4 regions of the Devosia sp. WQ 349K1 genome follow, and region 3 is predicted to be linked to each of the others. Evidence: predicted binding sites of a transcription regulator. Region 3 holds the regulator's gene; each other region holds the start of a gene.
What was found. The regulator LexA, encoded in region 3, represses DNA repair genes until DNA is damaged. The targets are predictions, from matches to a motif close to TGTTCNNNNTGTGTTCNG.
Positions count from the first base shown of each region.

Region 1 (7,909 bases), 530 kb from region 3:
ATGTGCCTGCAGCGTACTTGGCGGTGAGGTCTTCGCTGACGCCAATAGCAACAGTGCCCTTGCCGTCTTCACCCTTGAGGACAACGACAACCACGCCGGAACCAATACGCTTCTTCTCAGCGTCAACGACCGACTTGATGTCCTTAGCCGCAATGCCTTCAACCACGCGACCAACGAAGGTCACGCCGTTGACTGTTTCGGTAGCGCCGCCACCTTCACCGCTACCGCCGAGCGCCAGCTTCTGACGGGCATCAGCAAGAGCCTTTTCAGCACTCTTAAGCTGGTTCTGCAGCGCTTCAATACGATCAAGAACCTCGTGGGTTCCCGAACGTAGGAGACCGGCCGCCGAGGAAACCAGCTGGATATTGGTGTTGCCACGATGACGAGCTGCAGTGCCGGTGAGTGCTTCAACGCGACGGACACCAGCAGCAACTGCGCCTTCCGACACAATCGACACCAGACCGATATCGCCAGTACGCTTCACATGCGTACCGCCACACAGTTCAACGGACCAGCCAACACTGTTACCGGTTGGCTCACCCATGGAAACAACGCGAACTTCGTCGCCATATTTTTCGCCGAACAGAGCACGCGCGCCAGATTCCTTAGCTTCTTCCACGCCCATTAGGCGTGTTTCAACCGGGGTGTTCTGGAGAATGATCGCATTGGCGATGTCTTCAACTTCTGCCAATTCCTGTGGCGTCATTGGCTTGGTGTGGACGAAGTCAAAGCGCAGACGATCGGCCGAAACCATCGAGCCCTTCTGCGCAACGTGATCACCGAGAACGAGGCGCAGCGCTTCGTGCAGCAAGTGGGTCGCGGAGTGGTTCGAACGGATCGCCGAACGACGTGTGTGATCGACAACCAGCTCAACAGCCTGACCGACCTTCAGCGCCCCCTCCTTGACGGAGACGCGATGCGCGAAGACGCCCTGATACTTATTGGTATCGGTCACAAGGGCCACAACGCCATCAGCCTTGATCACGCCGCTATCGCCGACCTGACCGCCGCTTTCGCCATAGAATGGTGTCTGATTGACGACGACAATGCCGTCCTGACCAGCGGAGAGTTCAGTGACTTCCTTGCCATCGACCAAGATGACATTGATCTCGGCTTCTGCAGTTTCAGTTTCGTAACCGAGAAATTCGGTTGGGCCGAGCTTGTCGGCAAGACCGAACCAAACAGTGTCGGTGCCCGCTTCGCCCGAACCAGCCCAGTTTTTGCGGGCCTCGGCCTTCTGCTGCGCCATAGCGGCATCAAAGCCTGCCTGGTCAACAGTGATCGAACGCGAACGCAAGGCGTCTTCGGTCAGATCGAGTGGGAAGCCATAGGTGTCGTAGAGCTTGAACGCGGTCGCACCAGCGAGCACGTCGCCTTCGCCCAGCGAAGCGGTTTCGGCTTCGAGGATCTGCAGGCCACGGCCAAGGGTCTTGAGGAAGCGGCCCTCTTCAAGACGGACGGTTTCCGCGATCATGGCTTCGCCACGGCTCAGTTCTGGATATGCCTGACCCATTTCGCGCACGAGGGTTGGAACCAACTTGTGAATCACTGGCTCATTAGCACCCAGAAGGGTCGCATGACGCATCGCACGGCGCATGATGCGGCGCAAAACGTAGCCGCGACCTTCATTGGACGGCAGTACGCCTTCAGCAATGAGGAAGCTCATCGAACGCAAGTGGTCGGCAATTACGCGCAGCGAGCGATTGCCCGGACCGTTGATGTCGGAATTGGTTGCGTGAGCGGCAGACGAGATCAGCGCCTTGAACAGGTCGATATCGTAATTGTTGTGAACCCCCTGCATCACTGCAGCGATACGTTCAAGACCCATGCCGGTATCGATGGACGGGCGTGGCAGGCCAGTACGCGAACCATCGGCATGCTGTTCGAACTGCATGAAAACAAGGTTCCAGATTTCGATCCAACGATCGCCATCTTCATCAGGAGAACCCGGAGGGCCGCCCCAGACCTTATCGCCGTGGTCATAGAAGATTTCCGAGCACGGACCGCAAGGGCCGGTATCGCCCATCTGCCAGAAGTTGGACTTGGCGCCGAGGCGAACAATGCGATCTTCAGAAAGACCAGCAATCTTCTTCCAAAGCTCCATAGCCTCATCATCGTCCTGATAGACGGTGACCATCAGCTTGTCTTTTGGAAGAGCCCAATCCTTGGTGAGGAGGTTCCAGGCCAGTTCAATCGCGTCGGACTTGAAATAATCGCCAAACGAGAAGTTTCCGAGCATTTCAAAGAAAGTGTGGTGGCGCGCGGTAAAGCCCACATTGTCCAGATCGTTGTGCTTACCGCCAGCGCGTACGCACTTCTGCGCCGTCGTCGCGGTCGAGTAAGGACGCTTTTCAACGCCGGTGAAGACGTTCTTGAACTGGACCATGCCCGCATTGGTAAACATCAACGTCGGGTCATTGCGCGGGACGAGCGGGCTCGAGGCAACAGCTTCGTGGCCATTGCGTGCAAAGTAGTCGACAAAGCTCGAACGAAGATCGTTTACGCTGGTCATACACAGGCTTTCATGGCGAGCGGGCGCAGTGACGCCCGAGTAGGAAAATTTGGGGGCTATTTATCGTGATGGCTCGTTGTGTGTCCAGCGTTGGACGGGGAAAAACCGGCGAGTTTTCAGCAAGTGGCGCATTTGCCCCAAGTGCTGTGACGGCTTTGTCAATTATTTGACCTAAAGCGTCTCCCCGGAAAACAAAAACCCCCGCCGAAGCGGGGGTAGTGCAATCAATTTCAATCTTAGTCTTCGCTACCTGCGTCGTCTTCGCCGGCCGCCACCAAGAGCACTTCACCGAGGAGGCCGGAGCTTTCGCGCACACCCTGTTCAATGGTGTTGGCGACTTCTGGATTATCCTTGAGGAACTGTCGGGCATTTTCACGCCCCTGCCCCAGACGCTGACTTTCCCAGGAGAACCAAGCGCCCGCCTTATCGACGATGCCGGACTTCACACCCAGATCGAGCAATTCACCGGTTTTGGAAATGCCTTCGCCATACATGATGTCGAATTCGACCTGACGGAACGGCGGGGCAAGCTTGTTCTTGACCACCTTCACGCGGGTCTGGTTACCAACGATCTCTTCGCGATCCTTGAGAGCACCGATACGACGGATGTCCAAGCGAACTGACGCATAAAACTTTAGCGCGTTACCGCCTGTGGTGGTTTCTGGCGAACCATACATCACACCGATCTTCATACGGATCTGGTTGATGAAGATGACCAGACACTTCGACTTCGAAATCGACGAGGTCAGCTTACGCATGGCTTGGCTCATCAGACGCGCCTGCTGTCCCGGCAGGCTATCGCCCATTTCGCCCTCAAGTTCAGCGCGAGGGGTGAGAGCCGCAACCGAGTCGATGACGAGCACGTCGATCGCGCCCGAGCGCACCAAGGTGTCCGTGATTTCAAGCGCCTGCTCGCCAGTATCCGGCTGCGAAATCAACAGGTCGTCGATATTCACGCCAAGCTTACGAGCATAGACCGGATCAAGTGCGTGCTCGGCGTCCACAAACGCGCAGATGCCGCCCTTACGCTGGGCCTCCGCGATAACATGCAGCGCCAATGTAGTCTTACCGGAGCTTTCCGGACCAAAAATCTCGACAATACGGCCCTTTGGCAGACCACCAATGCCCAGCGCGATGTCGAGACCAAGCGAACCGGTTGAAATAGCTTCAACTTCAATCGCCTGGTTTTCACCCAAGCGCATGATTGAGCCTTTACCGAAATTACGTTCGATTTGGCTCAGCGCGGCCGCAAGAGCCTTATCCTTGTCCATAGATCCACCTTCAACAACGCGAAGCGACGAAGCTGCCATAATGCTGTCTCCTTATTTCACGCTCTCGAAGTCACTGCAACGAGAGGATCTAGCCAATGTGCGATATCTGTATCGCATTTGTTCTCACTTTGTACCCATTCAGTCAAGGCGGAAAATGAGAACAAAGCCAGACTTTTGAAAGACAGCCTGTTCAGGGCCCAATTGCCGCGATTCTGCTGCGCCTGTCGCGCCACTTTAAAAAGTATGATTTATAGCTAGACAGCTGCCAAAAGCTTGGGTTCTATGCCCCCGCTCAGGGGAAGCGCAGCCGAGGACTGATATGCATCTCATTCAATATTTGGACGACAACAACACGCGTGCTGTGGGCGTAACGCTCGAGGGCGTCACGAGACGCCTCAACGAGATCACGAGCGTCTACGCTTTGGCGCAGAAGGCTTTTTTGACCAAAGGTGGCATCCCTGCAGTGGTGAAGGCTGTGGGTCTTGGTGAGACCGTCGACAAGGCACAGCTCTCCGCCGCAGGACGCTTGCTTTCGCCCATTGACCACCCCGATGCCGCCCATTTGCACGTTACCGGAACGGGCCTAACCCACCTTGGTTCGGCAGCAACCCGCGACGCAATGCACAAGGCAAATGGTTCAAAGCCTGTCGAAGAGCTGACCGACAGCATGAAAATGTTCCGTATGGGACTTGAGAACGGCAAACCGAAAGACGGTGAGCGTGGCGTCCAGCCGGAGTGGTTCTACAAGGGCAATGGCAATATCGTTGCGAGGCCCGGCCAGCCAATCCCGTCCCCAAGCTTTGCCCTCGACGCTGGTGAAGAGCCGGAGATGGCCGGCATTTACGTGATCGATGGGGATGGCAATCCTCGCCGCATCGGCTTTGCCGTAGCCAATGAGTTTTCTGACCACGTCACCGAGCGCATCAACTATTTGTACCTCGCACACTCGAAACTGCGCTGGTGTTCATTTGGCCCTGAAATCCGTGTCGGTGATTTACCGAAGCACGTGGAGGGCACCTCGCGCATCCTGCGTAATGGCGAAGTTCTGTGGCAAAAACCGTTCCTCTCTGGCGAGGACAACATGAGCCACACCATAGCCAATCTCGAATACCACCACTTCAAATATGACCTATTCTGCCAGCCGGGCGATGTGCATGTGCATATGTTCGGGACAGCAACACTGAGCTTTGCTGATGGGATTTCGACTCAACCCGGCGACGTCTTCGAAATCGAAGAGACCCAGTTCGGTCTACCGCTCCGCAATGGCGTTGCGATCGATGCCGACAAGGATGTGAAAGTTTTGGGGCTCTACTGATCCCCTCACCCGCGCAGTAAAAAGCCCGCTTCTCATGAAGCGGGCTTTTTTGTTCAGACTACATGATCAGTTCGGCTTGTCCTGGCGCTGCAGGACTTCCTTGACCTTGGAATTGATGTCGTCGAGCGAATAAGGCTTTGGCAGGAAGTCGACGCTCTGATCGTCCTCAATGTCGCGTCGTACGCTTTCCTCAGCATAACCAGAGACGAAGATGATCTTGAGATTTTTGATCTTACCACGGATCGATTTGAGCATGGTCGGTCCGTCCATTTCCGGCATCACCACGTCAGAGATGATCAGATCGACCTCATAATTGTGGTCTTCGAGCACCCAGATCGCCTCTTCCCCGCTATCGGCTTCGAGCACTTCATAGCCGGTAGCGCGCAGCGCGCGAGCGGAGAAGGCACGGACGCTTTCCTCGTCTTCCACGAGCAGAATGCGTTCGTGACCGGTAAGGTCCTTGGCTGGAACGGCGGCCGCGATAGCTGCCTTCTGCACTTCTTCAATCGTCGGTACATGACGCGGCAGGAAGATCTTGAAAGTCGTGCCCACGCCGACGGTCGAAACCGGATAGATAAAACCTTCGGTCTGTTTGACGATGCCATAAACGGTCGACAGACCAAGCCCGGTACCCTTGCCGAGTTCCTTGGTGGTGAAGAAAGGATCGAAAATCTTCTGCAAGATTTCTGGGCTCATACCGGTACCGGTATCTTCCACCTCAATGAGCACGTAATCGGCTGCCGGCATGCCTTCATGGCGCATGGAGACAACATCGATCTCGCCCACATTGCTGGTGCGAATGGTGATCGAGCCACCATTAGGCATAGCGTCACGGGCGTTAACGACGAGGTTGATAATAACCTGCTCTAGCTGCACCACGTCAGCGCGAACTGGCCAAATATCACGTCCATGATCGACGGCCAGCTGGTTCTTTTCGCCAATCATGCGCTTCAATAGCACCGTCAAATCATCAACGATCAGCGGCAATTCAAGCACTTGTGGCCGCAGGGTCTGGCGGCGCGAGAAAGCCAAGAGCTGCCGGGTAAGACCGGCCGCGCGATTAGCGTTCTGCTTGATCTGCATCAGCTCATTAAAGGATGGATCGCCCAACTTGTGCTTGAGCAAGAGGAGATCGGAGAAGCCAATAATAGCGGTGAGGAGATTGTTAAAATCGTGGGCAATGCCGCCTGCCAACTGACCAATCGCCTGCATCTTCTGGCTTTGCGCAAACTGCGCTTCGAGCTTGCGCTGGTCCGTCATATCAAGCGCGTAGACGTTCACCTGTTCAGGCGAACCAGCACTGAGTTCCGAAGCGGAGATATAAAGGCGAACCGCGTGATCGCCTTCCATATTGAGCGTCGCATCTACAGGCTCGACGGCCGACCGCCCCGACATAGCGTCGGCAATGGCCTTCACCAGCTTGTCGCGGCTAGAGCCATCGACCAAGTCAACGACCGGATGCAGCTCCAGACTTTGCGCTTCCCCCGACCACTGGAAGATACGGCTGAATGGGGCATTGGTACGGACAATCCGCCCTTCCCCATCAAGGGTCGCAATCGCGAATGGCGTATCGTTGAAGAAGCGCGAGAAGCGCACTTCAGCGGCGCGTAGCGCTTCTTCATTGTCTGGGGCACTGGAGCGATCGAGCACCAACGTCCGGGTTTCCCCGAGTTCGCCATCGGCCAAGCGCGCTGCACGGTGCAACAGCCGCACCGGCAATGTCGTGCCATTGCGGCGCACGAAATCTATGTCGATGATCTCCGTGCGAATTTCGCCATCGCCACGACCACGCATCAGCAGCGACGCACCATCTCCACGGACAATGTCCGATAGCGCCAACTGGCCGACATTAAACTCGGCCAAATCATAGCCCAGCCAATCCGCAAGCGTTGAGTTGAGATACTGGATGCGGCCCTGGGCATCTGCAGAGAAGAAACCGGAAGGCGAGTGATCAAGATAGTCAATGGCGCGCTGCAGATCGCGGAACGCCGTCTCGTTGTTTTCGCGATCACGCGTAATGTCTTCTACCGACCAAGTGACTAAAGGCTTGGTCGTTTCGTCGCTAGCAGGGAGCGGACGCACTGCGACACGATACCAGAAAACACGATTGGCTTCAGCCTGAGAACCACCGAGGCCGCCCGGAATTCGAATGTCTTCGATGGCATTTCGGCCTTCCTTGGCAGCGCGCGACAGTCGGTAAACCGCCTCGCTCGCATCGGCATATCCCGCAAAAAGGCGCGGTACGCCAACAGGGACACCATTGGTGACGCCGCCGGGGAAACTACCATAATGGTGGTTCACATATGAAATCTTGCCGTCACGGTCAGCAATCAGCACGCCAAAGGGCATGCTATCGACCAGAGCATGATTGACGGTACGGCGTTCTTCGGTTGAGGCGAAGCGGAAGAGATTGGCCGCAAGCCCGAACAGGAAAAACACACCAGCGACAGCTAGCAGCCCAACGAAACTCATCACGATCTCGGGTGATATGCGATCCCCGAAGAGAGAAAACACAACCGCCGCCGCAATCAGCGCCGCGCCGAGTAGTATAACGCGCCACAATCCTGTGCCGCCGCGCGCAGCGTCGAGGACGGGTTCGGGATAGCTATGCTCGCCGAGCGGCGTCCTTGCCATAATTACGTGCTCCAACGTCCCGAATCGAGACAATTAAAAAAGGATTAGCAAATGGGGGCCGGTGTTGGGAGCCCGAAGGAGTTAATCTTCATAGTCAATCTACCGCGTCGGACGCCAACCTCCACGCCGATTTTTCAGCCCCATCACGAAACCGATGACTTCAGCAACAGCCTTGAA
Region 1 covers NZ_JAENGO010000001.1:803,382-811,290, forward strand. Annotated here, with positions in the region: gene alaS (alanine--tRNA ligase) at 1-2,512, opposite strand, end outside; gene recA (recombinase RecA) at 2,749-3,822, opposite strand; gene araD1 (AraD1 family protein) at 4,103-5,098, shown strand; gene cckA (cell cycle histidine kinase CckA) at 5,165-7,732, opposite strand; gene flhB (flagellar biosynthesis protein FlhB) at 7,832-7,909, opposite strand, start outside.
Region 1: recA (recombinase RecA) is a predicted target of LexA. The motif match lies at 3,902-3,919, and genes of this name have one in related genera.

Region 2 (7,909 bases), 350 kb from region 3:
GCCCAACATTCACCTACCGGGCGTGTGCCGCTGCTGATCGATGGGGAGCTGTTGATCCCAGAATCAATCGCCATCATCGAGTATCTTGCCGAGACATTTCCGGAGCATGCAATCTGGCCGCGTGATCGAGCAGAGCGCGCATTGGCTCGTGCCGCAGCGGCGGAAATGCATGGTGGGTTCTCGGCATTGCGCAATCGCGCCCCGATGAACCTACGGGCTTCGCACCCGGGCAGGGTGGATGCGGATGCGGTGCGTTCTGATTTGGCGCGTCTCGAAGCGTTGTGGGGAAGCTTGCTGCAGAAGTCGGGCGGGCCATACCTCTTTGGCGCATTCTCGGCGGCTGATGCGATGTTTGCGCCTGTCGCAACGCGCATTCGCACCTATGTATTGCCAGTGTCGGATTTGGCTGGTCGCTATGTCGAGGCGATTTATGCGCTGCCCGCCTTCCAGGCATGGCGCAATTTGGCGTTACAGGAACCCTGGATCGTTGACGATGATGAGATCGACGTTATTCAGGGGCGTGTCGCTCCGGGAAATTTGGCATGATTCATATGGTTAAACTCTGCGTTGGGATTTCCAGCGTGGAGGAACTCGAAAGCTACCGCCATGAGCGCGCTCACTGGTGGGGCGCTGATTATGGCGAGGACGTGCACGTTCACCGGACGCGTATGACGCCCAAACGCGGCGACGAGATGGACGGCAAGGCGTCGATCTATTGGGTCATCGCAGGCTCTATCGGTTGCCGTCAGAAGATCCTGCGGTTTGGCTCGCACACCAGTGAAGAGGGGATCAACTATTGCGATTTGATCCTTGATCCAGAGATTGTCCGGACTGTGCCCTATCCCAAGCGTCCTTTCCAAGGTTGGCGCTATCTTCGTCCAGAGGACGCTCCGCCTGATCTGGGCGTCGGGGCGAATAACGATAGCGATAACTCGATGGAGATCGCCGCTGAATTGGCACGGATGGGGCTGATCTGACGGGCGCTGAACCTCACCCTCGATCCCTCCCCACGGGGGCGCGGGGCGATGGTTCTGTGCCAGCGGGTGAGCGCGGTTTCCCGCTTTGCGGGGCTGGTTGTGTTCGGTTTGCGGGTGGGAACTGTATATAAAACAGGGGCCTAGTGGCCCCTGTTGAGAGTTTGAATCTATTCGGCTGCGCGGGTCGCGTATTGAGGGCGTCGTTCGATGACCTCCTTGAGGTACTTGCCCGTATAGGATCGCTTATTCGCCGCAACGGTCTCCGGCGTGCCTGCGGCGACGACTTCACCACCACCATCGCCGCCCTCAGGGCCTAGATCGATCACCCAATCGGCAGTCTTGATGACTTCCAAATTGTGTTCGATGACGACAACGGTATTGCCGCCATCGACCAGTTCCTGAAGCACTTCCAAGAGCTTGGCGACGTCGTGGAAATGAAGCCCGGTGGTCGGCTCGTCGAGCATGTAGAGCGTGCGGCCGGTGGCGCGTTTCGACAGTTCCTTCGACAGTTTCACGCGTTGCGCTTCGCCGCCCGAGAGGGTCGTTGCCGGTTGGCCAACTTTGACGTAGCCAAGGCCGACGCGTTGCAGGGTGGCGAACTTGTCGCGAATGACGGGAACAGCGGCGAAGAACTCGACGGCTTCTTCGATGGTCATGTCGAGAACGTCGGAGATCGACTTGCCCTTGAACTGGACTTCCAGCGTTTCGCGGTTGTAGCGCTTGCCCTTGCAAACGTCGCAGGTGACGTAGACGTCGGGCAGGAAGTGCATCTCGATCTTGAGAACGCCGTCGCCTTCGCATTTCTCGCAACGGCCGCCCTTAACGTTGAAGCTGAAGCGGCCCGGGCCGTAGCCACGTGCCTTGGCTTCGGGGAGGCCCGCGAACCACTCGCGCAGCGGCGTGAAAGCACCGGTGTAAGTGGCAGGGTTCGAGCGCGGCGTGCGGCCAATCGGGGATTGGTCGATGTCGATGACCTTGTCGAGGTATTCGAGACCAGTGAGGCTTTGGTGCGGGGCGGGGACCACGCGTGCACCATTCAGGCGGCGCGCAATCGCACTGTACATGGTGTCGATCATCAGCGTCGACTTGCCGCCACCGGAAACGCCGGTGATGGCGACGAACATTCCCAAAGGAATGTCGACATCGACATTCTTGAGATTGTTGCCAGTGGCGCCCTTGAGCGAGAGCGATTTGCCCGCTTTGCCTTCGCGGCGTTCGGCGGGGATAGCGATCCCCATGCGGCCGGAGAGGTATTTGCCGGTTAGGGAATCCGGGTGGTCTAGAATGTCCTGCGGCGTGCCTTCGGCAACAATATTGCCGCCGTTGACGCCAGCGCCGGGGCCAATGTCGAGAACATAATCGGCGGTGAGGATAGCGTCCTCGTCGTGTTCAACGACGATGACGGTATTGCCGAGATCGCGGAGGCGTTGCAGGGTTTCGAGAAGGCGGGCGTTGTCGCGCTGGTGCAAGCCGATGGATGGCTCGTCCAGAACATAGAGCACGCCGGTCAGGCCCGAGCCAATCTGGCTGGCAAGACGAATTCGCTGGCTTTCGCCGCCCGACAATGTGCCGGAATTGCGGGACATGGAGAGATAGTCGAGGCCCACGTCGATCAGGAAATTGATGCGTTCGCGGATTTCCTTGAGGATGCGCTCGCCAATCTGCTTTTGGGTCGGACTCAGCTTGTCGGTGAGCTCATTGAACCACTCAGCGGCATTGCGGATCGACTTCTCCGTCACCTGACCAATGTGTAGACCATCGATCTTGACGGCCAAGGATTCTGGCTTGAGGCGATAACCGCCGCAGGACAGACATGGCTTTGCCGACATGTATTTTTCGATCTCTTCACGCGTGCCGGCGCTTTCGGTTTCCTTGTAGCGACGCTGCAAATTGCCGATGACGCCCTCAAACGCTTTTGACGTTTTGTATTGGCGCAGGCCATCGTCATAGACGAAGTCGATAGCAGTACGGCCGGTGCCGAACAGAACGGCGTGCTGAACCTCAAACGGCAGGTCTTTCCACGGCGTGGTCATGGACGCGCCGTAGTGGGACGCAACGGCCGCGAGGGTCTGCTGGTAATAGGGCGCGCTGGTCTTGGCCCAAGGTAGAATGGCCCCGTCCTTAAGCGAAAGCTCGGTATCGGGGACGATCTGATCGCCGTCAATGCCTTGCTCGGTGCCGATGCCGTCACAAACCGGGCAAGCGCCAAAGGGATTGTTGAAGGAGAACAGGCGCGGCTCGATCTCGGCAATGGTGAAGCCGGAAACAGGGCAGGCGAATTTCTCGGAGAAGGTCAGGCGACGCGGATTGCCTTTTTCGTCTTTCTCATCGGCGAACTCGGCAAAGGCAATGCCTTCTGCAAGACCAAGTGCCGTTTCAAAACTTTCGGCGAGGCGGCCGGAGATATCGGGTGAAACGACAAGCCGATCAACCACGACTTCAATGTCATGCTTGAACTTTTTGTCGAGGGCCGGAGCGTCTTCGATCTCGTGGTATTCGCCATCGATTTTGACGCGTTGGAAGCCGCGGCGCATCAGCTCGGCGAGTTCCTTCTTGAACTCACCCTTGCGGCCACGTGCAATCGGCGCCAGCAGATAGAGGCGTGTGCCTTCCGGGAGCTCAAGCAGGCGGTCCACCATCTGGGTGACGGTTTGGCTTTCAATCGGCAGGCCGGTCGCTGGTGAATAGGGTATGCCGACGCGGGCGTAGAGCAGGCGCAGATAGTCGTAGATTTCGGTGACCGTACCGACCGTCGAGCGCGGATTGCGCGAGGTGGTCTTTTGTTCGATCGAAATCGCCGGAGACAGGCCTTCGATGTGTTCCACATCGGGCTTCTGCATCATCTCGAGGAACTGGCGGGCGTAAGCGGAGAGAGACTCCACATAGCGGCGCTGGCCCTCAGCGTAGATGGTATCGAAGGCGAGAGAGGATTTTCCCGAGCCGGAAAGGCCGGTCATCACAATGAGGCTGTCGCGCGGTAGCTTGACGTCAATGCCCTTGAGATTGTGTTCGCGCGCCCCGCGGACGATGATTTCGCGGTTTTGGCTCGGCGGGTTCTTCATCTGGTCGTCCATGCTTCAAATGGCGCAGCGGCTGCTGCACCATGGGAGTTATACGGATTTGGCGAAAGCCATCACATAGGCTCGCGTTGGGTTGCGCGCAAGAAATGCTAACGCGATCGTCAACGCAAAGGTTTTCGAGTCCGGTTCAAATGTTTTGTGAACGTAAAGGGAACATTTTATTTGAGCAAGCCCCGAATACTGCGCGACTTCGGAAGTCTGCTTGCATCAAGCCTGCTGACAGACCGTGTCAGCAGGGGCTTGACCGGCGGGCTTTGGTGTGGAACATTTTGAGAACATTAGTCAGTTGTTAAGAACCTGAAATGCGCGCCTGTACCGCGAGGCGGACTGGTTTAAGGTGTCTGACTTAGGTGAGTGTCCCGCACCGGGGATGGCCTCACCTCCTTGGAGCGTCCCGTAACGGTGCAGACCGGGACTGAATTCGGAAGGATTTGCCATGGCTGGCAGTGTGAACAAGGTTATTCTCGTGGGCAATCTGGGCAATGAGCCCGAAGTCCGCAACCTGCCGAATGGCGGTAAAGTTGTAAACCTTTCTATCGCGACTTCTGAACGCTGGAAGGACCGCAACAGCGGTGAACAGCGCGAGAAGACTGAATGGCATCGCGTGGTGATCTTCTCGGAAGGTCTGGCGCGTGTTGCTGAGCAGTATTTGCGCAAGGGTTCGAAGGTTTACATCGAAGGTCAGTTGCAGACCCGCAAGTGGCAGGATCAGTCCGGTCAGGACAAGTACTCCACTGAGATCGTGCTGCAGAACTTCAACTCGTCCATGGTGCTGCTAGATGGCCGTGGCGAGGGTGAAGGTGGCGGTGGCGGCGGCGGTTTCCGTGGTCAGCAGGACGACGGTGGTTTCCGTGGCGTCAGCAACCAGGGCGGTGGCGGCGGCGGTGGCTACGGCAATCAGGGTGGCGCATCGCGTCGTCCTTCTTCCAATGCGCCAGTGTTTGAGCCAGGCGGCATGGATGACGATATCCCGTTCTGATGTCGCTTTAGCAGGCATGGAATTTTTGAAGGGCTGCTCGCGAGAGCGGCCCTTTTGCTTTTGTGACTGGCCAGAGGATGAGATTTGGGTTGGTGCGAGGGGGGATGCGCGCTAGAGTTTTGCAATATTGATGCAAAGCATAGGTTTGGTAGAGCGCTTTACACTCGGCAACCGTGGGAATTTTCTTGGAGGAAGAAATGGTACAACGACGTTCAGTTTTGTTTGGGATGGCACTGCTACCTTTGGGTGCGGCCGCGAGTGGAGGGTTGGTTATGGCGCAGGAGGCAGGCGCAGACACAATTCCAACCAGCGGGGGCGATCTGCTCATTCACCCAGTAAACCACGCCAGCCTCGTGTTGGAGTGGGGTGGCAAAGCGATTTATGTCGATCCTGTTGGCGGGGCTGAACTCTATGCGAACTTGCCGCCAGCCGATGCCATCGTGATCACACATGGTCATCAGGACCACTTCCATCTGCAAACGCTGATGGCCATCGCTGGGGATGCCAAGCTGATTACCAATCAGGAAGTGTTTGACCTTTTGCCGCCAGCACTGAAAGCCAATGCAACTGCTCTGGCCAATGGAGCAGAGGGTAGCCTGCTCGATATTCCCGTGCGTGCTATTGCGGCGCACAACATCACGGCAGACAGGATGAATTATCATCCCGTGGGCGTCGGCAATGGTTACGTATTGAGCTTTGGCGATGTGACTGTCTATGTGGCTGGCGATACAGAGCCAACCGACGACATGCTGGCGCTAACGGATATCACCGTGGCCTTCGTGCCGATGAACCTGCCGTATACGATGACGCCTGACCAAGCGCTTGAAGCGATCAATACATTCAAGCCCAAGATTGTTTATCCCTATCACTTTGGGAAAAGTGACCTCAGCCCACTGGAAACAGGGTTGGGTGAAGGGATCGAGTTGCGCATGCGAAACTGGTACGCGTGAATTAGCTGTCGCGGAACAGGCGCCACGTTCCGCGGCCGCTTTCCTTGGCCTGATAGAGGGCCAGATCGGCGCTGTGATAGAGTGTGTCTGCCACATCGTCGGCCTGACGCACGGCGACGCCAATCGAAATCCCAATCCGACACGATTTGTCGCCGAACATCATGGGGGCGGCGAAGGCCTCCAAAATGGTGCTTGGTAGAGTGTGATCAAAGGGCTCGGAAGCATCCGTCACAATAGCGAACTCGTCGCCACCCAAACGGGCCACGAGCGCGGAGGGAGGGACGACAGCTTTAAGGCGGCGCGCCGTCTCGATGAGGCAGGCGTCGCCTGCAAGGTGGCCGAAAGTGTCGTTGATGGTCTTGAAATTGTCGAGGTCGACGAGCAGGAGGGCGCCGACCGCCTGAGGCTTGGTACGGCCATGCAGATCATCGAGGCAGGATTGGAAGCGGATGCGGTTGGCGATGCCCGTCAGTGGGTCGGTTTCAGCCAGTAGGCGGGTTTGCTCGACGAGTGCGTGTTCTGCCGTGATGTCCTGCTTGACGCCATAAATCTGCGTCGGGACGCCATTGATGTGATCAATGGCGGCGGTAATGCGCAGAATGCGCTTATTGCCTTTCGCCGTAGTGATGTCAGCGTCCATAGAAAACCCGGTCAAGGTTTCGATGGCACGGGCCCGGCGTTGTTCAAGCTCGGCGGCTGACTCAGCGCTGTACAGGCGCAATACTTCATCGCGCGAAACGATCGTGCGACGTGGCAATTCGAAAAGATCGTAGACGCCATCGCTCCAAGACAGAATTTCGTCGGGCAAAGTACAGCCCCAGACGCCTATTCGCGCTGTGGCTGCGGCGCGCTCGACGAGCTCGGCGTGGTGATCGGCGGCTTTGCGATGCTGGCCAAGTGCGCTTTTGGCTAGAAGCGCCGTCGCCTTGGCGAGGGCCCGATAGAGGTCGGCGGAGGAGCGCCGCTCATAGGTCCAGAATAAGCACCAGCTGGCTTCGGTGGCGTAGGCCGAAAGGAAAGGCACGCCAATCAGGCTCATGCCATTTGGTAAAGTGTGTACCGTACCCTCGTCGGACCGGATCGGAGAATAGTTGAAATTGGCTAGGACGAGACCGAGCTGCATTTGCCATGCGCCGTCGGCCGACTGTAAGCCCGCGCCTTCCCAGCCAATGGCCGTGCGAACAGTGTCCAGCCATTCTTCGTCGGACTGCAAGCGATGCAGTGCCGAGATGAGTGGCTGGGACTGAGACACGATGATATTCCTTAAATTGACGGCGTATTCATTTTGTCGGGGCGTTAGCGCAATGGTTTAGTTTCGCGTCAGCGGAACTTCAGCGCGCAGGCTATCGCCGGACTCGATGTAAATGGCTTCAAAAACGATGCCGATGCTCTCGCCAGTGAGCTGGATCTGAGCCGAGATGTTGAGGTCTTTGCCCTTCTCGTCCTGCTCGCGTTCGCGCAGGTTGAAGATCAGATTGCGGCCGCGCTTCTGACCAATCGCCGTGGCGTGGAAGGTGGCGTTCGTGGTGAGGGCGGCTTCGTAGCGGCGCGTTTGCTCGTTGAATGCAACAGTGCCGGCGAGCGACATGGTGGTGCCTGCCAGAGTGCAGCGGCCATTGTAGTTCACCTTGTCGCCGTTGCCCTGGGACATGGTGAGGCGGCAGACAACGCTTTCTGTGGTTGCGCCGTAAAGCGTTCCACGACCGCGCCATTCACCAATGTAGGACTTGATCAGGGCGACATCCGCTGGCGCCGCAATGACCGGCGAAAGGCTCGTAGGTGCGCCGACAAAAACTGCGGCCAGCGCAGCCGAGCGCACGAAAGTCTTAAAGAATGTCACGGCCGAAGCCCCCCGGTATATGCGTTGCGTCTCTCTATAGGACGCAAAAACTTTTACTTTGTCGGCGTCATGCCTACTGAGAA
Region 2 covers NZ_JAENGO010000001.1:626,668-634,576, reverse strand. Annotated here, with positions in the region: gene JHL21_RS02885 (glutathione S-transferase family protein) at 1-546, shown strand, start outside; gene JHL21_RS02880 (DUF1489 family protein) at 543-977, shown strand; gene uvrA (excinuclease ABC subunit UvrA) at 1,145-4,039, opposite strand; gene ssb (single-stranded DNA-binding protein) at 4,494-5,036, shown strand; gene JHL21_RS02865 (MBL fold metallo-hydrolase) at 5,309-5,986, shown strand; gene JHL21_RS17955 (GGDEF domain-containing protein) at 5,988-7,238, opposite strand; gene JHL21_RS02855 (hypothetical protein) at 7,296-7,826, opposite strand.
Region 2: uvrA (excinuclease ABC subunit UvrA) is a predicted target of LexA. The motif match lies at 4,318-4,335, and genes of this name have one in related genera.

Region 3 (7,909 bases):
CACCCGCTATGCTGATGGGTGCGGCGACGGTCAATATTCCGGCGATTGCGCTCTCGGTTGGCCCAATGTTGAACGGCTGGCATAAGGGCGAACGCACTGGCTCTGGCACCATCGTCTGGAAGGCCCGCCAACTGCTCGCCGCTGGCGAAATCGATTATCCAAAGTTCATTGAATTGGTTGCGTCTTCGGCCCCGTCGACTGGCTATTGCAACACCATGGGCACAGCGACAACGATGAACTCGCTGGCTGAAGCTCTTGGCATGCAGCTGCCGGGTTCTGCAGCGATTCCAGCGCCGTATCGTGACCGTCAGGAAATGGCCTATCGCACTGGCAAGCGTGCGGTGGAGATGGTGCGTGAAGACCTCAAGCCATCCGACATTCTGACCAAGGAAAACTTCCTCAACGCTATCGTGGTCAATTCGGCCATCGGCGGCTCGACCAATGCGCCAATCCATATCAATGCGATTGCCAAGCATATTGGTGTCGACCTCAATATCGACGAGTGGCAGGAGCATGGGCACAAGGTGCCGCTCTTGGTGAACTTGCAGCCAGCGGGTGAATATCTCGGTGAGGACTATTACCACGCGGGCGGTGTGCCTGCGGTGGTGAATGAGCTTATGAAACAGAAGCTTATCCACGAGAACGCCCCAACCGTGAACGGCAAGTCGATTGGCGAAAACTGCCGAAATCGTCCGATTGAGGACGACAAGGTCATCCGTCATTTCGACAATCCGATGAAGTCGGAAGCGGGCTTCCTCGTGCTACGTGGCAATCTCTTCGACAGCGCCATTATGAAGACCTCGGTGATCAGCCCCGAGTTCCGCGAGCGCTATCTCTCCGATCCGCAGCATCCGGGCATGTTTGAGGGCAAGGCGGTGGTGTTTGATGGTCCTGAAGACTATCACCACCGGATCGACGATCCCTCGCTTGCTATTGATGAACATACGCTGCTGTTCATGCGCGGCGCGGGGCCAATCGGCTATCCAGGCGCTGCGGAAGTGGTGAACATGCGTCCGCCTAGCTATCTGATTAAGAAGGGCATTTCGTCCCTTGCTTGTATCGGTGATGGTCGTCAGTCGGGCACGTCGGGTTCGCCTTCGATCCTCAACGCGTCGCCTGAAGCGGCGGCTGGTGGCAACCTCGCGATCCTGCGGACGGGCGACCGGGTGCGGATCGACCTCAATAAGGGTGAAGCGGACATTCTCATCTCGGACGAGGAAATCGCCGCCCGCCGTTTGGATCTGAATGCAGAGGGCGGATACAAATTCCCCAAGCATCAGACCCCTTGGCAGGAAATCCAGCGCGGCCTGGTCGGCCAATTGGGCGACGGCGCCATTCTGCGTGGTGCCGACAAATACCAGCGCATTGCCCAGACCGAAGGTCTGCCACGCGACAATCACTAAGCGCGATATGCGTGAGAAAGGGCCCGCGAAAGCGGGCCTTTTTATGCGTCCAGCCAGCGTGGCCGCGATTGGCCTATCTGTGGCTTTTGGCTGGCACTTATGGGCGTCAGCTTTGGCGCGGACATGGCCTTTTAGGGCGCGAAGGGGCGCGTCCTTTAGAGCGGGGATATATGAAAATGGAGGCGGCGCTCGGGCTTAGCCGTGAGCGCAATGCTCGGCTTTGCGCGTGTACTGGCTCAGCGCCTGTGATGTCGAAGGTCGGCGAGCGGGCGTTGGAAGAATATACGCCACTCCGGGGCGCGGGGAGTATCGTGGAGGCGTGTTACAAGAACCAACGCCGCGCAGAACAAAGGGGCAGAGTTTTTCAACTTGCCCCTCCGCCAATTCAGTATTTCCGCATCAGGCCGACCAAGCGGCCCTGAACCCGGACCCGATCGGGCGGGAAAATGCGGGTTTCATAGGCCGGGTTGGCCGCTTCCAGAGCGACCGTATCGCCCTTGCGGCGCAGACGCTTAAGCGTCGCTTCCTCATCGTCGACAAGGGCGACGATGATTTCGCCGTTCGAGGCCGTATCCTGCTTTTTGATGAGGACGGTGTCGCCATCAAAAATGCCTGCGTCGATCATCGAATCCCCACGCACTTCCAATGCGTAGTGTTCGCCTGAGCCGAGCATTTCTGGCGGTACAGCGATGGTGTGCGAGTGGGTCTGGATCGCTTCAATGGGCGTGCCTGCTGCAATGCGGCCCATAACCGGAATGGAGATGGGGCGAGCATAATCGTCAGCGGCGGATGGAAGAGCACGCGCTGGGGGCGCGGCAACCTTGCCGAGAGTGCCTTCAATGACGCTGGGCTCGAACTTTGATTTACGGCCACCCAAGGTCGGGTTCATCGAATCCGGGAGCTTCACCACTTCGAGCGCACGGGCGCGATTGGGAAGGCGGCGGATAAAGCCGCGCTCTTCGAGGGCCGTGATGAGACGGTGAATGCCGGATTTGGACGCCAGATCAAGCGCATCCTTCATCTCGTCGAATGACGGAGGAATACCGCTCTCCTTCATCCGCTCATGGATGAACATCAGCAATTCGTGTTGTTTTTTCGTCAGCATCGGCCCCAGACCCCAGAATCGGAACATAGACGGAACGACTATATGTGTTCCTCAAATGTTCTGCAAGTGTTGCCATGTTCCTGTCAGCACTGCCAAACGACTGTAATATGCGCATGCATAGATGGGTGGTTTTGGCCGGTCCAAGCCCGGGACCCAAACATGCGTAAACGGGTCACAGGCACAGTGCGGCGTTGAGGAGCAAATGCGACTCGTCAGCAAGACGGAACAGATTTAAAAAACCTTAATTTTCAACTTGCCAACCAAGCGTCTTCGCTCGCTAGATAGGCAAGAGAGATTTTTGTTCGTTTTTTGCACACTCATTGGGGGTTAAAATGACCGCTCTAACGAAATTCGGTCGACGCGCCTTTCTTTCGGCGGCCGCACTCGGCGTCGCAGCTCTGTCGCTGACCGGGTCGGTATTGGCGCAGGATGTGACCAAGATTGCAGCTGTGTGGACCGTTCCGGTTGAGCAGCAGTGGGCATCGCGCCTCCACCTCGCGCTGATCGCAGCGCAGGAACGCGGCGAGATCGAATATGTGTATTCGGAAAACGTGTCGAACACCGACTATGAACGCGTCATGCGCGAATATTCGGAACAGGGCGCTAAGCTGGTGATCGGTGAAGCCTTCGGTGTTGAACAGCCAGCGCGTGCCGTTGCTGAAGAATACCCAGAAGTGATGTACCTGATGGGGTCCTCGCTCCAGCCAGTTGAACCAAACTTCGCCACCTTCGACAATTTCATCCAAGAACCAAGCTATTTGACCGGCATGGTTGCGGGCATGAAGACCGAAACCAATAAGATCGGTATGATCGGTGGTTACGCTATTCCAGAAGTGAACCGTCTGATGAACGCCTTTATGCAGGGCGCGCTCTCGGTCAACCCAGAGGTGAAGTTCTCGGTGAGCTTCATCAACTCCTGGTACGATCCTCCGAAGGCCAAGGAATCGGCATTCGCTATGATCGATGCGGGCGCGGACATTCTGTACGCAGAGCGTTTTGGCGTGTCTGACGCTGCCAAGGAACGCGGCGTTCTGGCCATCGGCAACGTGATCGACACCGCAGCGGATTACCCAGGCACCATTCTGGCGTCGGCGCTGTGGCACGGCGAGCCAATGATCAACAAGGCAATTGCCGACATTAAGGCTGGCAGTTTCACCGCTTCGGATTACGGCATTTATGCCTTCCTCGAGCACGGTGGTTCGAGCGCAGTTTATGATGAAGCGCTTGCTGGTGCGGACGCAGTTGCTGCCGCTAAGGCCAAGGAAGCTGAAATCCTTGCTGGTACTTTCAAGGTCGACATCAACGACGCTGAACCAAGCTCCAGCATGTAATCCTTTTTCTGGCCGGGTGTGGGTTTTCCCACGCCCGGCCTATTCTATTTTTTGGGGGCGGCAATGACCGACCAACAGGGGGATGTGGTGCTCTCACTTGAGGGTATCACCAAGCGCTTTGGCAAACTCACCGCGAATGACGGGATTAATCTCAGTCTCAAGCGGGGCGAAATCCTAGCCCTTCTGGGGGAAAACGGCGCCGGCAAAACGACATTGATGAACATTCTCTTCGGGCACTATGTGCAGGATGAGGGTGTGGTTCGTGTTGCGAGCGAGGCTGGCCTTCAAATTTTGCCTGCCGGTTCGCCTGGCGCGGCGTTGAAGGCCGGAATTGGCATGGTCCACCAGCATTTTACGCTGGCGGAAAACCTCGGCGGGCTCGACAATATTCGTCTTGGCACCGAGGGCATGTTTGCGCTTGGGGGCAAATCTACGGCGCGCAAGAAGGTGGAAGCCATTATTGCGGAGAGTGGGCTTGATGTGGACCTTGATCGTCCTGTCGCCAGCCTCACCGTGGGCGAAAAGCAGCGCGTTGAAATCTTGAAGGCGCTCTATCGCAATGTCCGCGTGCTTATTCTGGATGAACCCACCGCGGTTCTGACCCCACAAGAGTCCGAAGGGCTCTTCACCGTTCTGCGCCGCTTGGCTGCGAATGGGCTGGGCGTTATTTTTATCTCTCACAAGCTGGGTGAAGTGCTCTCCGTATCGAGCCGTATTCTGGTTCTGCGGGGCGGCCGCAAGGCCGGTGAGCTCGTCACTGCAAATTCTGATCGTCGCGATATTGCCGACCTGATGGTGGGCAAGGCTGTGGCGGAAGTGAAGCGTACGCCCGCAACGCCGCGCGAGCCGCTGATGAGCTTTGCCAATGTGTCGCTTAAGCAGGGCTCGACCCGTCAATCACTGCGCAATGTCAGCTTTGAACTCAAGGCTGGCGAAATCATCGGTCTGGCCGGTGTGTCGGGCAATGGCCAATCGGGCATTGCCGCACTGATCTCGGGGCTTGCTGTTCCGGACGCTGGCGAAGTGCGCCTTTATGGCGAAGCGCTGACCAAGGCGGACCCGCGTGCGCTGGTTCAGGCTGGTGTGGCGCGCATGCCGGAAGATCGTCAGCATGACGGCGTCGTTGGCACGATGAGTGTTGCTGACAATATCGCCATTGAGGAAGTGCGCAGCGCGCCATACTCGCGCTATGGCCTGCTCAATCGTAAAGCCATGCAGCAGCGGGCGACGGAAGCGATTGCGGCCTATGACGTGCGTTGCCCGGGGCCGGACGCCGAAGCGCGGCTGCTCTCTGGCGGCAATGTGCAGAAGTTGATTTTGGCGCGCGTTCTGGAGCGTTCGCCGCGCGTTATTCTGGCGAACCAGCCCACACGCGGCCTCGACGTTGGCGCGCAATCGGAAGTCCATCGCCGCATTATTGCAGCGCGTGACCGTGGCGCCGCCGTGATGGTGATTTCGGAAGACCTGGACGAATTGTTCGCGCTGGCGGATCGCTTCCTTGTGGTTCACGCCGGGGAGGTCAGCGACGCTGGCCCGAGCGAAAAGCTCGACCGCGGTACGATTGGTTTGTTGATGGCAGGGCAGGCAGCATGAGTTTGCGTCTTGAAAACCGCGCTGACGCTTCTGTCGCGCTCAAACTGCTGGTTTCGCTTGGCTCCGGCATTGCCGCGCTCTTGCTGGTGGCTATTCCTGTTCTGGCTGCGGGGCAAAACCCGATTACGGCCTATGGCCTGATGGTGCAGGGCGCGTTTGGCTCGATGTTCGCGTTTTCCGAAACGCTGAACCGGGCGACGCCGCTTATTCTCACCGGGCTCGCCTGCGCAGTCGCGTTCCGGGCGAAGCTTTGGAATATCGGCGCGGAAGGCCAGCTCTATATCGGCGCGCTCGCGGCGGTGCTCGTGGGGAGCGGCTTGCTGCAGATGCCGCCGGCTTTGATGATCCCAACGGTGATGATCGCGGGCTTTATCTGCGGCGGCATGATGATGGTGGTGCCCACCATGCTCAAGCAGCGCTTTGGCGCTGATGAGGTGGTAATTACGCTACTGCTGAACTTCGTCGTTATTCTCTTTGTGCAGATGCTGATCGAAGGGCCGTTGAAAGACCCTCTGGCGATGGGTTGGCCGCAATCCATCCCGCTCGACGCGGAAGCAAAATTCTCAAAGCTTATTCCGCGTCTGCGGATGCACTGGGGCCTAATCGTCGGTATTGGCGCGGCCATTGTCCTCTGGATATTGGTGCGCAAGACCGTGCTCGGCTTTGAAATCAAGGCCGTGGGCGAGAACCGCGATGCGGCTAAGTTCGCAGGCATCCCGGTCAATGCGACCATGCTGAAAGTGGCGCTGATTTCGGGTGGCCTCGCCGGTCTTGCCGGTGTGTCCGAAGTTGCAGGCGTAAAGGGCTATTTGTCCGCGGACCTGTCACCGGGCTTTGGCTATTCGGGGATTGTCGTGGCCATGCTTGCGGGGCTTTCGCCGATTGGCACCGTGTTTGCGGCACTGTTCGTGGCCTCGGTCTTTGTTGGTGCGGATTCGATGAGCCGCGCTACCGGCATTTCCAACTATCTCGCTGATCTCGTTGTGGCGCTGTCGCTGCTTTGCGTATTGGTCGGCACATTCTTCCTGCGCTTCCGCGTTCGCTTTGAACGCAAAGCCAAGTCTGGTGCGGAGGCGTAAGAATGGACGTCGTATTTGACATTATCAGCTCGGCCAATTTCTGGGCTGCAGCTCTGCGCATCGCGACACCGCTGATTTTTGGTGTGCTGGGCGCGTTGATCTGTGAGCGGGCAGGTGTGCTCAATCTTGGTATTGAGGGCATCTTCGTGGCGGGGGCAATGGCGGGCTGGCTCGCTGTTTACCTCGGCGCGGGGCTTTGGGGTGGCGTGATTGTGGCCATGTTGGTCGGCGCGGTGTTTGGCCTGCTGCATGCCGGGCTGACAGTCATTCTGGGACTGTCGCAGCACGTGTCGGGCATTGGCATTACGCTGCTCGCGACAAGCCTTTCGTACTTCACCTATCGTACGGCGCTGCCGGAAGTGACGTCGCCACCGCGCATCACCCCGTTCCAGCCGCTCGATATTCCAGTGTTGTCGGATCTGCCGTTTATTGGTCCGGCGCTGTTCCAGCAGACGTCGCTGACCATGCTGGCGATTGCCTTCGTGATCCTTGTGGCTTTCGTGCTCTACCGCACCCCGCTTGGGCTGGCGATCCGCGCTGTCGGCGACAACCCTGCTTCGGTTGAAGCGCAGGGGCTGTCGGTGCAGGCGCTGCGTATTGGGGCCGTTGTTGTGGGCTCGTCGCTCATGGCTCTGGGCGGCGCGTTTCTCACCATGTCGGCGTTCGATGCTTTCTTCTTTGGCATGGTCAATGGTCGTGGCTGGATCTGTATTGCGCTGGTCGTGTTCGCCTCCTGGCAGCCGGGCAAGGCTCTGCTCGGCGCACTGCTGTTCGGCGCTTTCGATGCCTTCCAAATCCGTCTCCAGGCCGAAATTGGCCAAGTCGTTCCGGGGCAGGTCTTCCTGATGCTGCCCTATTTGCTGTCCATCGTTGCCTTGGTTCTGGTTGCTCGTCGTGCGGACTACCCGCGCGCGCTGCTGCAGCCATGGTTCAAAGGCCAGCGTCACTAATTTTCTGCGAGTACACTTATGTTCGATCTCAAGATTACGAATGCCAACCTTCCTGATGGCCGCACTGGTGTGGATATCGGCGTTAAGGACGGCCGCATTACCGCCATTGAGAAGAACCTCGGTGGCGAAGCGGGTGAAACCATCGACGCGGGCAATCAGCTGGTTGCGCCGCCGTTTGTTGACGTTCACTTCCACATGGACGCGACGCTCTCGCTCGGCATGCCGCGTATGAACGAAAGCGGACTGCTGCTCGACGGCATCAAGATCTGGGGTGAGCTGAAGCCTCTTCTTACCCAAGAAGCTGTCATCGAGCGCGCGCTGGCCTATTGCGACCTTGCGGTGTCGCAGGGGCTGCTGGCGATCCGTACGCACGTCGATATTTGCGATGAACGCCTTCTGGGCGTTGAAGCGCTGTTGGAAGTGAAGCGCCTTGTCGCGCCATATATCG
Region 3 covers NZ_JAENGO010000001.1:275,881-283,789, reverse strand. Annotated here, with positions in the region: gene JHL21_RS01220 (IlvD/Edd family dehydratase) at 1-1,403, shown strand, start outside; gene lexA (transcriptional repressor LexA) at 1,789-2,508, opposite strand; gene JHL21_RS01210 (BMP family protein) at 2,841-3,839, shown strand; gene JHL21_RS01205 (ABC transporter ATP-binding protein) at 3,903-5,432, shown strand; gene JHL21_RS01200 (ABC transporter permease) at 5,429-6,511, shown strand; gene JHL21_RS01195 (ABC transporter permease) at 6,514-7,461, shown strand; gene JHL21_RS01190 (amidohydrolase family protein) at 7,480-7,909, shown strand, end outside.

Region 4 (7,909 bases), on a different contig from region 3:
GATCAACTCGAGCGCCTATACGATCCTGGGTGATGATCTGGCGCCAACCGGAGCCATTCTCCCCTCGCGCGGCACAATTTACGATCTCCGTAAGCCGCGCACCATGCGCGACGAAAAGGGCACGGGGGTCGATTACGATATGGGGCTGGTGCTTGATAACGGTAGAAAATTCTCCGAACCGCTCGCAACCGTTGTTTCGCCAGACAAGGATCTGACCCTAAAGTTGTGGTCGGATCGTCCGGGCGTGCAGTTCTACAATGCGGTATGGACCGATATGAAAATGCCGGGCCTTGAGGGCAAAATCTACGGCAAGCACTCTGGCTTCTGCCTAGAAGACCAGTGCCCAGCCGACGCGCTGCACAACCCGCATTTCCCCAATATCATTTGCGGTCCGGACAAGCCGTACAGCCACTGGTGCGAAATCGAAATTTCCTAACGCAGTGCTCTGCTGACAAGATATGAGCGTTCCCTTCGTTACGCTCCTGAGCCACACTGCTCAGGAGCGGAATATGGGAACGCCTCTATGGATAAGACCGAGCGACTTTTCTCGATCATGGACGCCTTGCGGCGTCACCGTATGCCGGTTACTGCCGCTGCTTTGGCGCAGGAACAAAAAGTCTCTGTGCGCACGCTTTATCGCGACATCCAAACCCTTATTGGGCTGGGCGCCCCAATCGATGGCGAAGCGGGAATTGGCTACATGCTGAAACCCGGATTTTTCCTCCCACCGCTCATGTTTACGCCCGAAGAGCTAGAGGCACTCGTCCTCGGCGCACGCTGGGTCGAGGCGCAACCCGATGATGGCTTGGGTGCAGCCGCGCGCAATGCCTTGGCAAAAATTGCGACCGCGTCGCCGGATGATTTGCGCGATCGGATCAGCGACACCGCTCTTTGGCCCGTCGCCATTTGGGGCCAGAGAAAACCCGTGCCCGTGCTCGGCGATATTCGCCAAGCTATGCGGCAGGAGCGCGCTGTCATCATCGACTACCAAGATGAGCAGGCGCGCGCGAGTTCAAGGACGATCTGGCCTGTCGGGCTCGCGTTTTACGAAGGAAAACAAACCATTGCAGCGTGGTGCCTGCTACGCAACGCGTTCCGAAACTTCCGCACGGATCGTATTGTCAGCCTTCAGCTCACCGAAGAACGCTACGGCAAGCGTCGGGGACAGCTCGAAAAGGAATGGCGCGCCTCGTGGGAGCACGATGTGAAGTACACCGAAGGGAACACCTGATGTTCCACGTGAATCACGGATTTGGAATTTTGGATTCACGTGAAACACGGCACTAGTTGAGCGAGCGCACCGGACCTGGTGTCATCTCGATGACAGCGAAAATAACCAGCAAATGGAACGCGGTAAGTGCGAGCGCCGACACCACAAAAAGCTGCTTTTGCGTTTTGTGCCGGAACAATTGCTGCCCGAGTAGCCCGCCCAGAATACCAAACGCTGTGTCCGCAAATAGCAGATGCAGCTCCCGGATACGTCTAAGCCCCCCGCGCGCAGATGATTTGTCGATGGCATAAAGCACCAGACTAACGAGTCCCATGCCGAAATACAGTGCGGCGACCCAGAAGGGCAGGCGGAACGTGACAAGGCCAAAGCAGAGCGCCAAAAGCAGCGCCGCGACGCAAAAATAGCGAAACTTGCTCGTGTGCTTTTTCGCCATTCAATTCGTCCTTATTGCCGGTCCTCAAGTGGTAAGGCCAAAGCTTAAACAACTGCTTTGTATCGGCCTAAACGCTAACGTGTTTCAAAGCTCAATCGATAGCTCAGCGCTTCCGCGATGTGCGGGCGAGAGACTTTTTCAGAACTAGCCAAATCAGCCAGGGTCCGCGCGACTTTGAGAACGCGGTGATAGGCGCGAGCCGAAAGATTGAACCGGTCTGCCGCTTGCAGCAGCAAGTTTTGACTTTCCCGATCAGGCTCAACAAGTCGCTCTATCAGCGTTGACGTGGCTGACGCATTGGTGAGGACCTCAGGGTGTCCAGCGGCGTCATAGCGTTGGCGCTGAAACTCTCGTGCCCGTGCCACACGGCCAGCCACAACGGCCGAAGACTCGGCCTCCCCAACGGCGCCGATCATCTCGGCGGCCGATACGCTTGGCACATCAATGCGGATATCAATGCGATCCAGAAAAGGGCCAGAGATACGGGCCTGGTAATCACCGGCACAGGCCGGGCCACGCTTACAAATATGACCCGGCGTTCCGGCGTAACCGCATTTACAGGGGTTCATAGCGGCAATGAGTTGGAAGCGACTAGGATAGGTGACGCGGGCATTTGCCCGGGCGATGACTGTTTCGCCGCTCTCCAAAGGCTGGCGCAGACTGTCCAAAACATTGGGCGCAAATTCTGGCAACTCATCCAGAAAGAGCACGCCATTATGGGCAAGGCTGACCTCTCCGGGTTTGACGCGCAAGCCGCCGCCAACAAGGGCTGCCATTGAGGCAGAATGGTGCGGGGCACGGAAGGGACGACGATCGGAGAGGACGCCGCCGACCAACTCGCCGGAAATGGATTGGATCATGGAAATATCCAATAATTCCCGCGGACTAAGGGGTGGCAAAATAGAGGGTAGGCGGGCCGCCAGCATGGATTTTCCCGCACCGGGCGGGCCAACGAATAGGAGATTATGCCCTCCGGCCGCGGCCACTTCGAGGGCACGACGAGCGACAGCTTGTCCCCGCACATCGCTGAGATCGGGCAAATTGCTGCGCTCATCGGATTGGCGGGCAGGCTTGGGCCGAGCCTGCAATTGGTGCCCAACGAGGTGATTGGCTACCGCAAGCAGGCTATCGGCAGCAATAATATCAATGTCTTCGCCCGCCCAGGCCGCTTCAGGACCAGAGGCGGCGGGGCAAATAACGCCCATGCCCTTTTCACTGGCGGCAAGTGCGGCGGGCAAAATGCCACTGACATGAGCGATGCGGCCATCAAGACCCAATTCCCCCAGGACCAGATAGCCATCGAGCGCATCGCTGGGGATGGCGCCCATAGCCGCCATCATCGCCAGCGCGATCGGCAAGTCGTAATGACTACCCTCTTTGGGAAGATCAGCGGGGGCCAGATTGACCGTAATGCGCTTGGCGGGCAGACCAAGTCCCGAGGCGACGAGCGCCGCGCGGACACGCTCGCTGGCCTCTTTGACTGCCTTATCCGGCAGCCCGACCATGTAAATACGGTGTAAACCCGGCGCTATCTGAACCTGCACCTCAATCGGAACAGCTTCGATCCCCTGAAACGCCACGGTGCCAACGCGTGTCACCATAGGTATGTCCCCCTAGCCAAAGGCAGGCTAACAGAACGCAAAGAGAACGCAATATGGTCTATTAACCATGCGAACTGCCATATTGGTTACCCTAAAACTCCATTAACCCAGAAATGTTGAAACAAAGGCCAGCTTAAGTTGTGCGTAGCGTGTGCCTTCATTGATGAAACCGGTTTTGAAATCTCCCCGCCTCTCCACCCTTGCGAAAGGCGCTGTCTTCGCCCTCGTCGGCGTTGCATTGGCTGCTTGTGCTACTGGCGGTGGGCTCTATGGAGCTATTCCGGGCGACAACCGTCCGCATAAGGCCGTTGATCGAGCCCGCTCGATGCCGGTGCAGGGCATTGACGTCGCGCGCTATCAGGAAAACGTCGATTTCCCCCGCGCTCGTGGTGCTGGCATTCAATTCGTTTTCATGAAAGCGACCGAGGGCAAGGACTATCTTGACCCTGACTTCCGTGTGAACTGGCAGCGCGCCGCTCAGGCCGGCATGCCACGCGGCGCCTATCACTTTATGACGTGGTGTTCGCTGGCCTCCGAGCAGGCCGCTTGGTTCGTTGCCAATGTGCCAGCAGACCCATCGGCACTGCCGCCGGTTCTGGACCTCGAATGGAACAATCACTCGAGCTGCAAGACCAAGCCGAGCAAGGCCGATGCCTTGGAAAAAATTCGTCTGATGCTGGATGTGATGGAGCGCCACAGCGGTAAGCTGCCAATCATCTACACTGACATGAACTTCCACCGCGACATTCTCGAAGGCGAGTACTTCCCCAATAGCTTCTGGCTGCGCTCCACCGCTGCCGAGCCGCATGAGCGCTATAAGAACCGTCCTTGGACCTTCTGGCAGTATACCCAGACTGGGCTTGTGGCCGGTGTGCGGGGCGAGGTGGATCGCAACGTCTTCTATGGCTCACAGAACGAATGGATGACCTTCCTCTCGACCGGCTGTGATCCACGCGCCATACCAGCGCTGCAGCAGACTGGCCGCTGCGGCTACGCCAAATAGCCAGGCTCAGTAAATCTTAGCGAATAGCCTATCCCCAATAGAGTGCTGCTGCGGTAACGTGGCAGCACTTTTGTTATGGGAGCGCGGCGATGGGATTTTTGGATGAATTGGGCCTAGGCGGTTTGAACACAGTTCTAATCGCACTTGCGATACTGCTGATCATTGTCTTGTTTGCTGGCGCCAAGACCGTGCCGCAGGGCTACCACTACACCATCGAGCGATTTGGCCGTTACATTCGCACACTGAAGCCCGGGCTTAATTTGATCGTGCCCTTTATCGATGTCATCGGTAAAAAGCTCAATGTTATGGAACAAGTCCTCGACGTTCCACATCAAGAGGTGATCACACGCGACAACGCCACGGTGACAGCCAACGGCGTCACATTTTACCAAATTCTCGACGCTGCAGCAGCTGCTTACGAAGTGTCGAACTTGGAAAATGCCATCCTCAATCTGACCATGACCAACATCCGATCCGTCATGGGTTCCATGGATCTCGACGAGCTGCTCAGCCATCGCGATGAAATCAATGACCGCGTGTTGCGGGTGGTGGACACCGCTGTTTCGCCCTGGGGCGTCAAAATTACCCGCATCGAAATCAAGGACATTGATCCACCCAAGGATCTTGTCGAATCGATGGGTCGCCAAATGAAGGCGGAGCGCGAGAAACGCGCGACAATTTTGGAAGCCGAGGGCCGTCGCCAAGCTGCCATTCTCAAGGCGGAAGGCGAAAAGCAGGCGCAAGTGCTCGAAGCGGAGGGCCGCAAAGAGGCTGCCTTCCGTGACGCTGAAGCGCGTGAACGCGCGGCGGAAGCCGAAGCGCGCGCGACCCAGCTGGTGTCGGCGGCAATTGCTTCGGGTGACGTGCAGGCGATCAATTATTTTGTCGCCAACAATTACATCAAAGCCCTCGAGGGCATCGCCACCTCGCCAAACCAAAAGGTTCTGATGCTGCCCGTGGAAGCCGCCAGCGTGATCGGCTCGATCGGCGGCATTGCCGAAATCGCCCGCGAAGCCTTTGGCTCGGGTTCGTCCCAGCCCCGCGGCACTGGTCGTCCTCCAAACGCGGGTTAAAACATGAACCTTATTGCTCTTATCGCTAGCTTTGGACCATGGAGCTGGATGGTTTTTGGCCTGATCTTGCTCGGCCTTGAGTTGGCAGTGCCGGGCGGCTTCCTCATTTGGTTCGGTGTCTCCGCTCTGGTCATTGGCGCGCTGACGCTGGTGGTCGCGGTCAGTTGGCCGCTCCAATGGCTAGCCTTCGCGGCCCTCTCTTTGAGCGCTATTTTCATCTGGACCAAGAGTGCAAAGCGTCGGCAGGCACACAGTGACAAACCACTGCTCAATCAACGGACTGACCAGTTGATCGGGCAAACAGGGCTCCTCTCCGAACCGATCATCAGCGGCTTGGGCCGAATGCATATCGGCGACACGGTTTGGCGTGTCTCAGGGCCTGACTTGACCACCGGGAGCAAAGTGCGAGTAGTTGGCGCCGACGGTAATATCCTCAGAGTGGAGGCGTTTTAGGCCCGTCTCAACCAGTATTTAACCATGACGTGCAAGGGTTCCTTATGGGCATGACAGGGGTTTTCGACGCGGTCGAAGAAACGCCCTGCTTGACGGCGGAGCCATGAGTTTTGTTGGTAAAGAAGCTGAATTTGACGCTGCTCGCATTGGCACCGTGCCTGTGCGCGGGGTCAGTGCTTGCCGACCCCATTAGTGACGACCGCCTACAGCCAGGGCTTTACCCGGCTGCGCCTACAAGCTTTGTCCCGACAGAGGAAGGGGCGCCCCCCTTTGAGATAGACTGGTCACTCGGTCTAAGAGGCACGCAGATCTCGTCCAGCGATGGCAATAGTTTTAGCGCCCACCTGCGCCCCGAGCTCGATTTGCGCAGCCTGGGCAATGTCGTTGATACTCATATCAATGCCCACGCCGAATTGGCGCGCGGCAGTGACCCGCAGATCACCCCAACCACCGCGGCAATTTCGGTGACGGCAGGCTCGCAGTTGAACGAAAACACGCGGGTAGAGGGCGAGGCCAGCCTAAAATTCGATCGTGAATTGCTCGGCACGCCCGGCTTTGATCCTCAAATTATTCGACCCGCAGATATCACCACCGGCCATATTGATGCTGGCATGGCTCATCGCTTTGGCCAGTTCAATCTCAGGCTCAATGGCCAGATAGAGCGCGTTGCCTATGGCCCGACCGAGAGGCGCGACACAGGCACAACCGATAATTCCGATCAGAACCGATGGAGCGCGGAGGGCACACTGCGCCTCGGCTATCAGATCACCCCAATCGTTGAAGTCTATGGCGAAGGCCAGCTCGGCCGCCATTGGTTTGACCAGGCAGGGAAAAGCTCCGGCCAATTCGCAGATGCCTATACGCGGAACGTCAAAATGGGCGTGAGCGGGAACTGGCAAGAGCGGATTACCGCCCATGCCGCCGTTGGCATGGGCCAATACATATTCACCTCGGCGACGCAGCCGGAAGTAACGGCCCGTCTCTATGAAGCGGGTGTGACTTGGAAGCCCGATCCAACCCTGAGCGTTACCGGCCTTTTGGCGCGCAATATCGAGCCGACAGGGGCGGATAGTGCAGGTTCTGTGCGCGTGATTGATAGCGCTAAGCTGTCAGCCAGCTATCAGGTGAACAACGCTCTGGCGTTGCGCACCAGTAGCGAGCTCGCACATTCTCGCGTTGAGAATAGTGGCGAGACTGAAGATCGCCGCAGTGCGGGCCTCGGGGCCGATTATGGCCTCAACACGCGCACAAAACTCAGCGCCGATTACAATTATGCCCACCGCACCAATAGCGCGACGGGCACATTTGATAGTCATCAGCTCAGCGTCGGTGTGACGCTCAAGCGGTAGTCCTTAAAGCTTGTCGCTCAGATCGAGCGCCCGCAGCTCCTCAAGGAAACCAGCGCGGATGTCTTCACGGTCGAGCGCGAAGACGACGTTGGCCGTGAGGAAGCCCAGCTTGGAGCCACAGTCGAACACCTTGCCTTCGTACTTTACGCCGGTGAACTTCTGCTGGCCCATAAGGGTCTGCATCGCGTCGGTGAGCTGGATTTCACCACCCGCACCGCGTGGCTGTTCAGCCAAAAGCGAGAAGATTTCTGGCTGCAGAATATAGCGGCCGGAGATGAAGAGATTAGACGGGGCTTCTTCGCGCTTTGGCTTTTCAACCATGCCGCTGATCGCAAAACCCTTGTCATCGCCATCGCCACGAACAACAACGCCATAAGACGAAACATCGTCCCAAGCGCATTCTTCAACGCCGATGACATTGCCGCCGGTTTCTTCGTACGCGTCCATCATCTGACGCAACACGCCCGGCTTGGCGCGGAAAATCATATCGGGCAGCAGCAGCGCAAATGGCTGGTCACCAACGATATCGCGCGCGCACCACACCGCATGGCCAAGGCCGAGCGGTTCTTGCTGGCGGGTAAAGCTGGTGCGACCCGCAGAGGGCAGATCCTTGCGCAACTCTTCCAAAGCCGCATTCTTGCCGCGGCTTTCAAGTGTGGCTTCAAGTTCAAATTGACGATCAAAATGGTCTTCGATCACAGCCTTATTGCGACCGGTCACGAACACAAAATGCTCGATACCAGCTTCTCGCGCTTCATCCACGGCA
Region 4 covers NZ_JAENGO010000005.1:92,453-100,361, reverse strand. Annotated here, with positions in the region: gene JHL21_RS11170 (aldose epimerase family protein) at 1-436, shown strand, start outside; gene JHL21_RS11165 (YafY family protein) at 524-1,231, shown strand; gene JHL21_RS11160 (DUF1294 domain-containing protein) at 1,284-1,664, opposite strand; gene JHL21_RS11155 (YifB family Mg chelatase-like AAA ATPase) at 1,739-3,265, opposite strand; gene JHL21_RS11150 (glycoside hydrolase family 25 protein) at 3,441-4,268, shown strand; gene JHL21_RS11145 (SPFH domain-containing protein) at 4,358-5,341, shown strand; gene JHL21_RS11140 (NfeD family protein) at 5,345-5,794, shown strand; gene JHL21_RS11135 (outer membrane beta-barrel protein) at 5,905-7,143, shown strand; gene galU (UTP--glucose-1-phosphate uridylyltransferase GalU) at 7,147-7,909, opposite strand, start outside.
Region 4: JHL21_RS11155 (YifB family Mg chelatase-like AAA ATPase) is a predicted target of LexA. The motif match lies at 3,297-3,314, and genes of this name have one in related genera.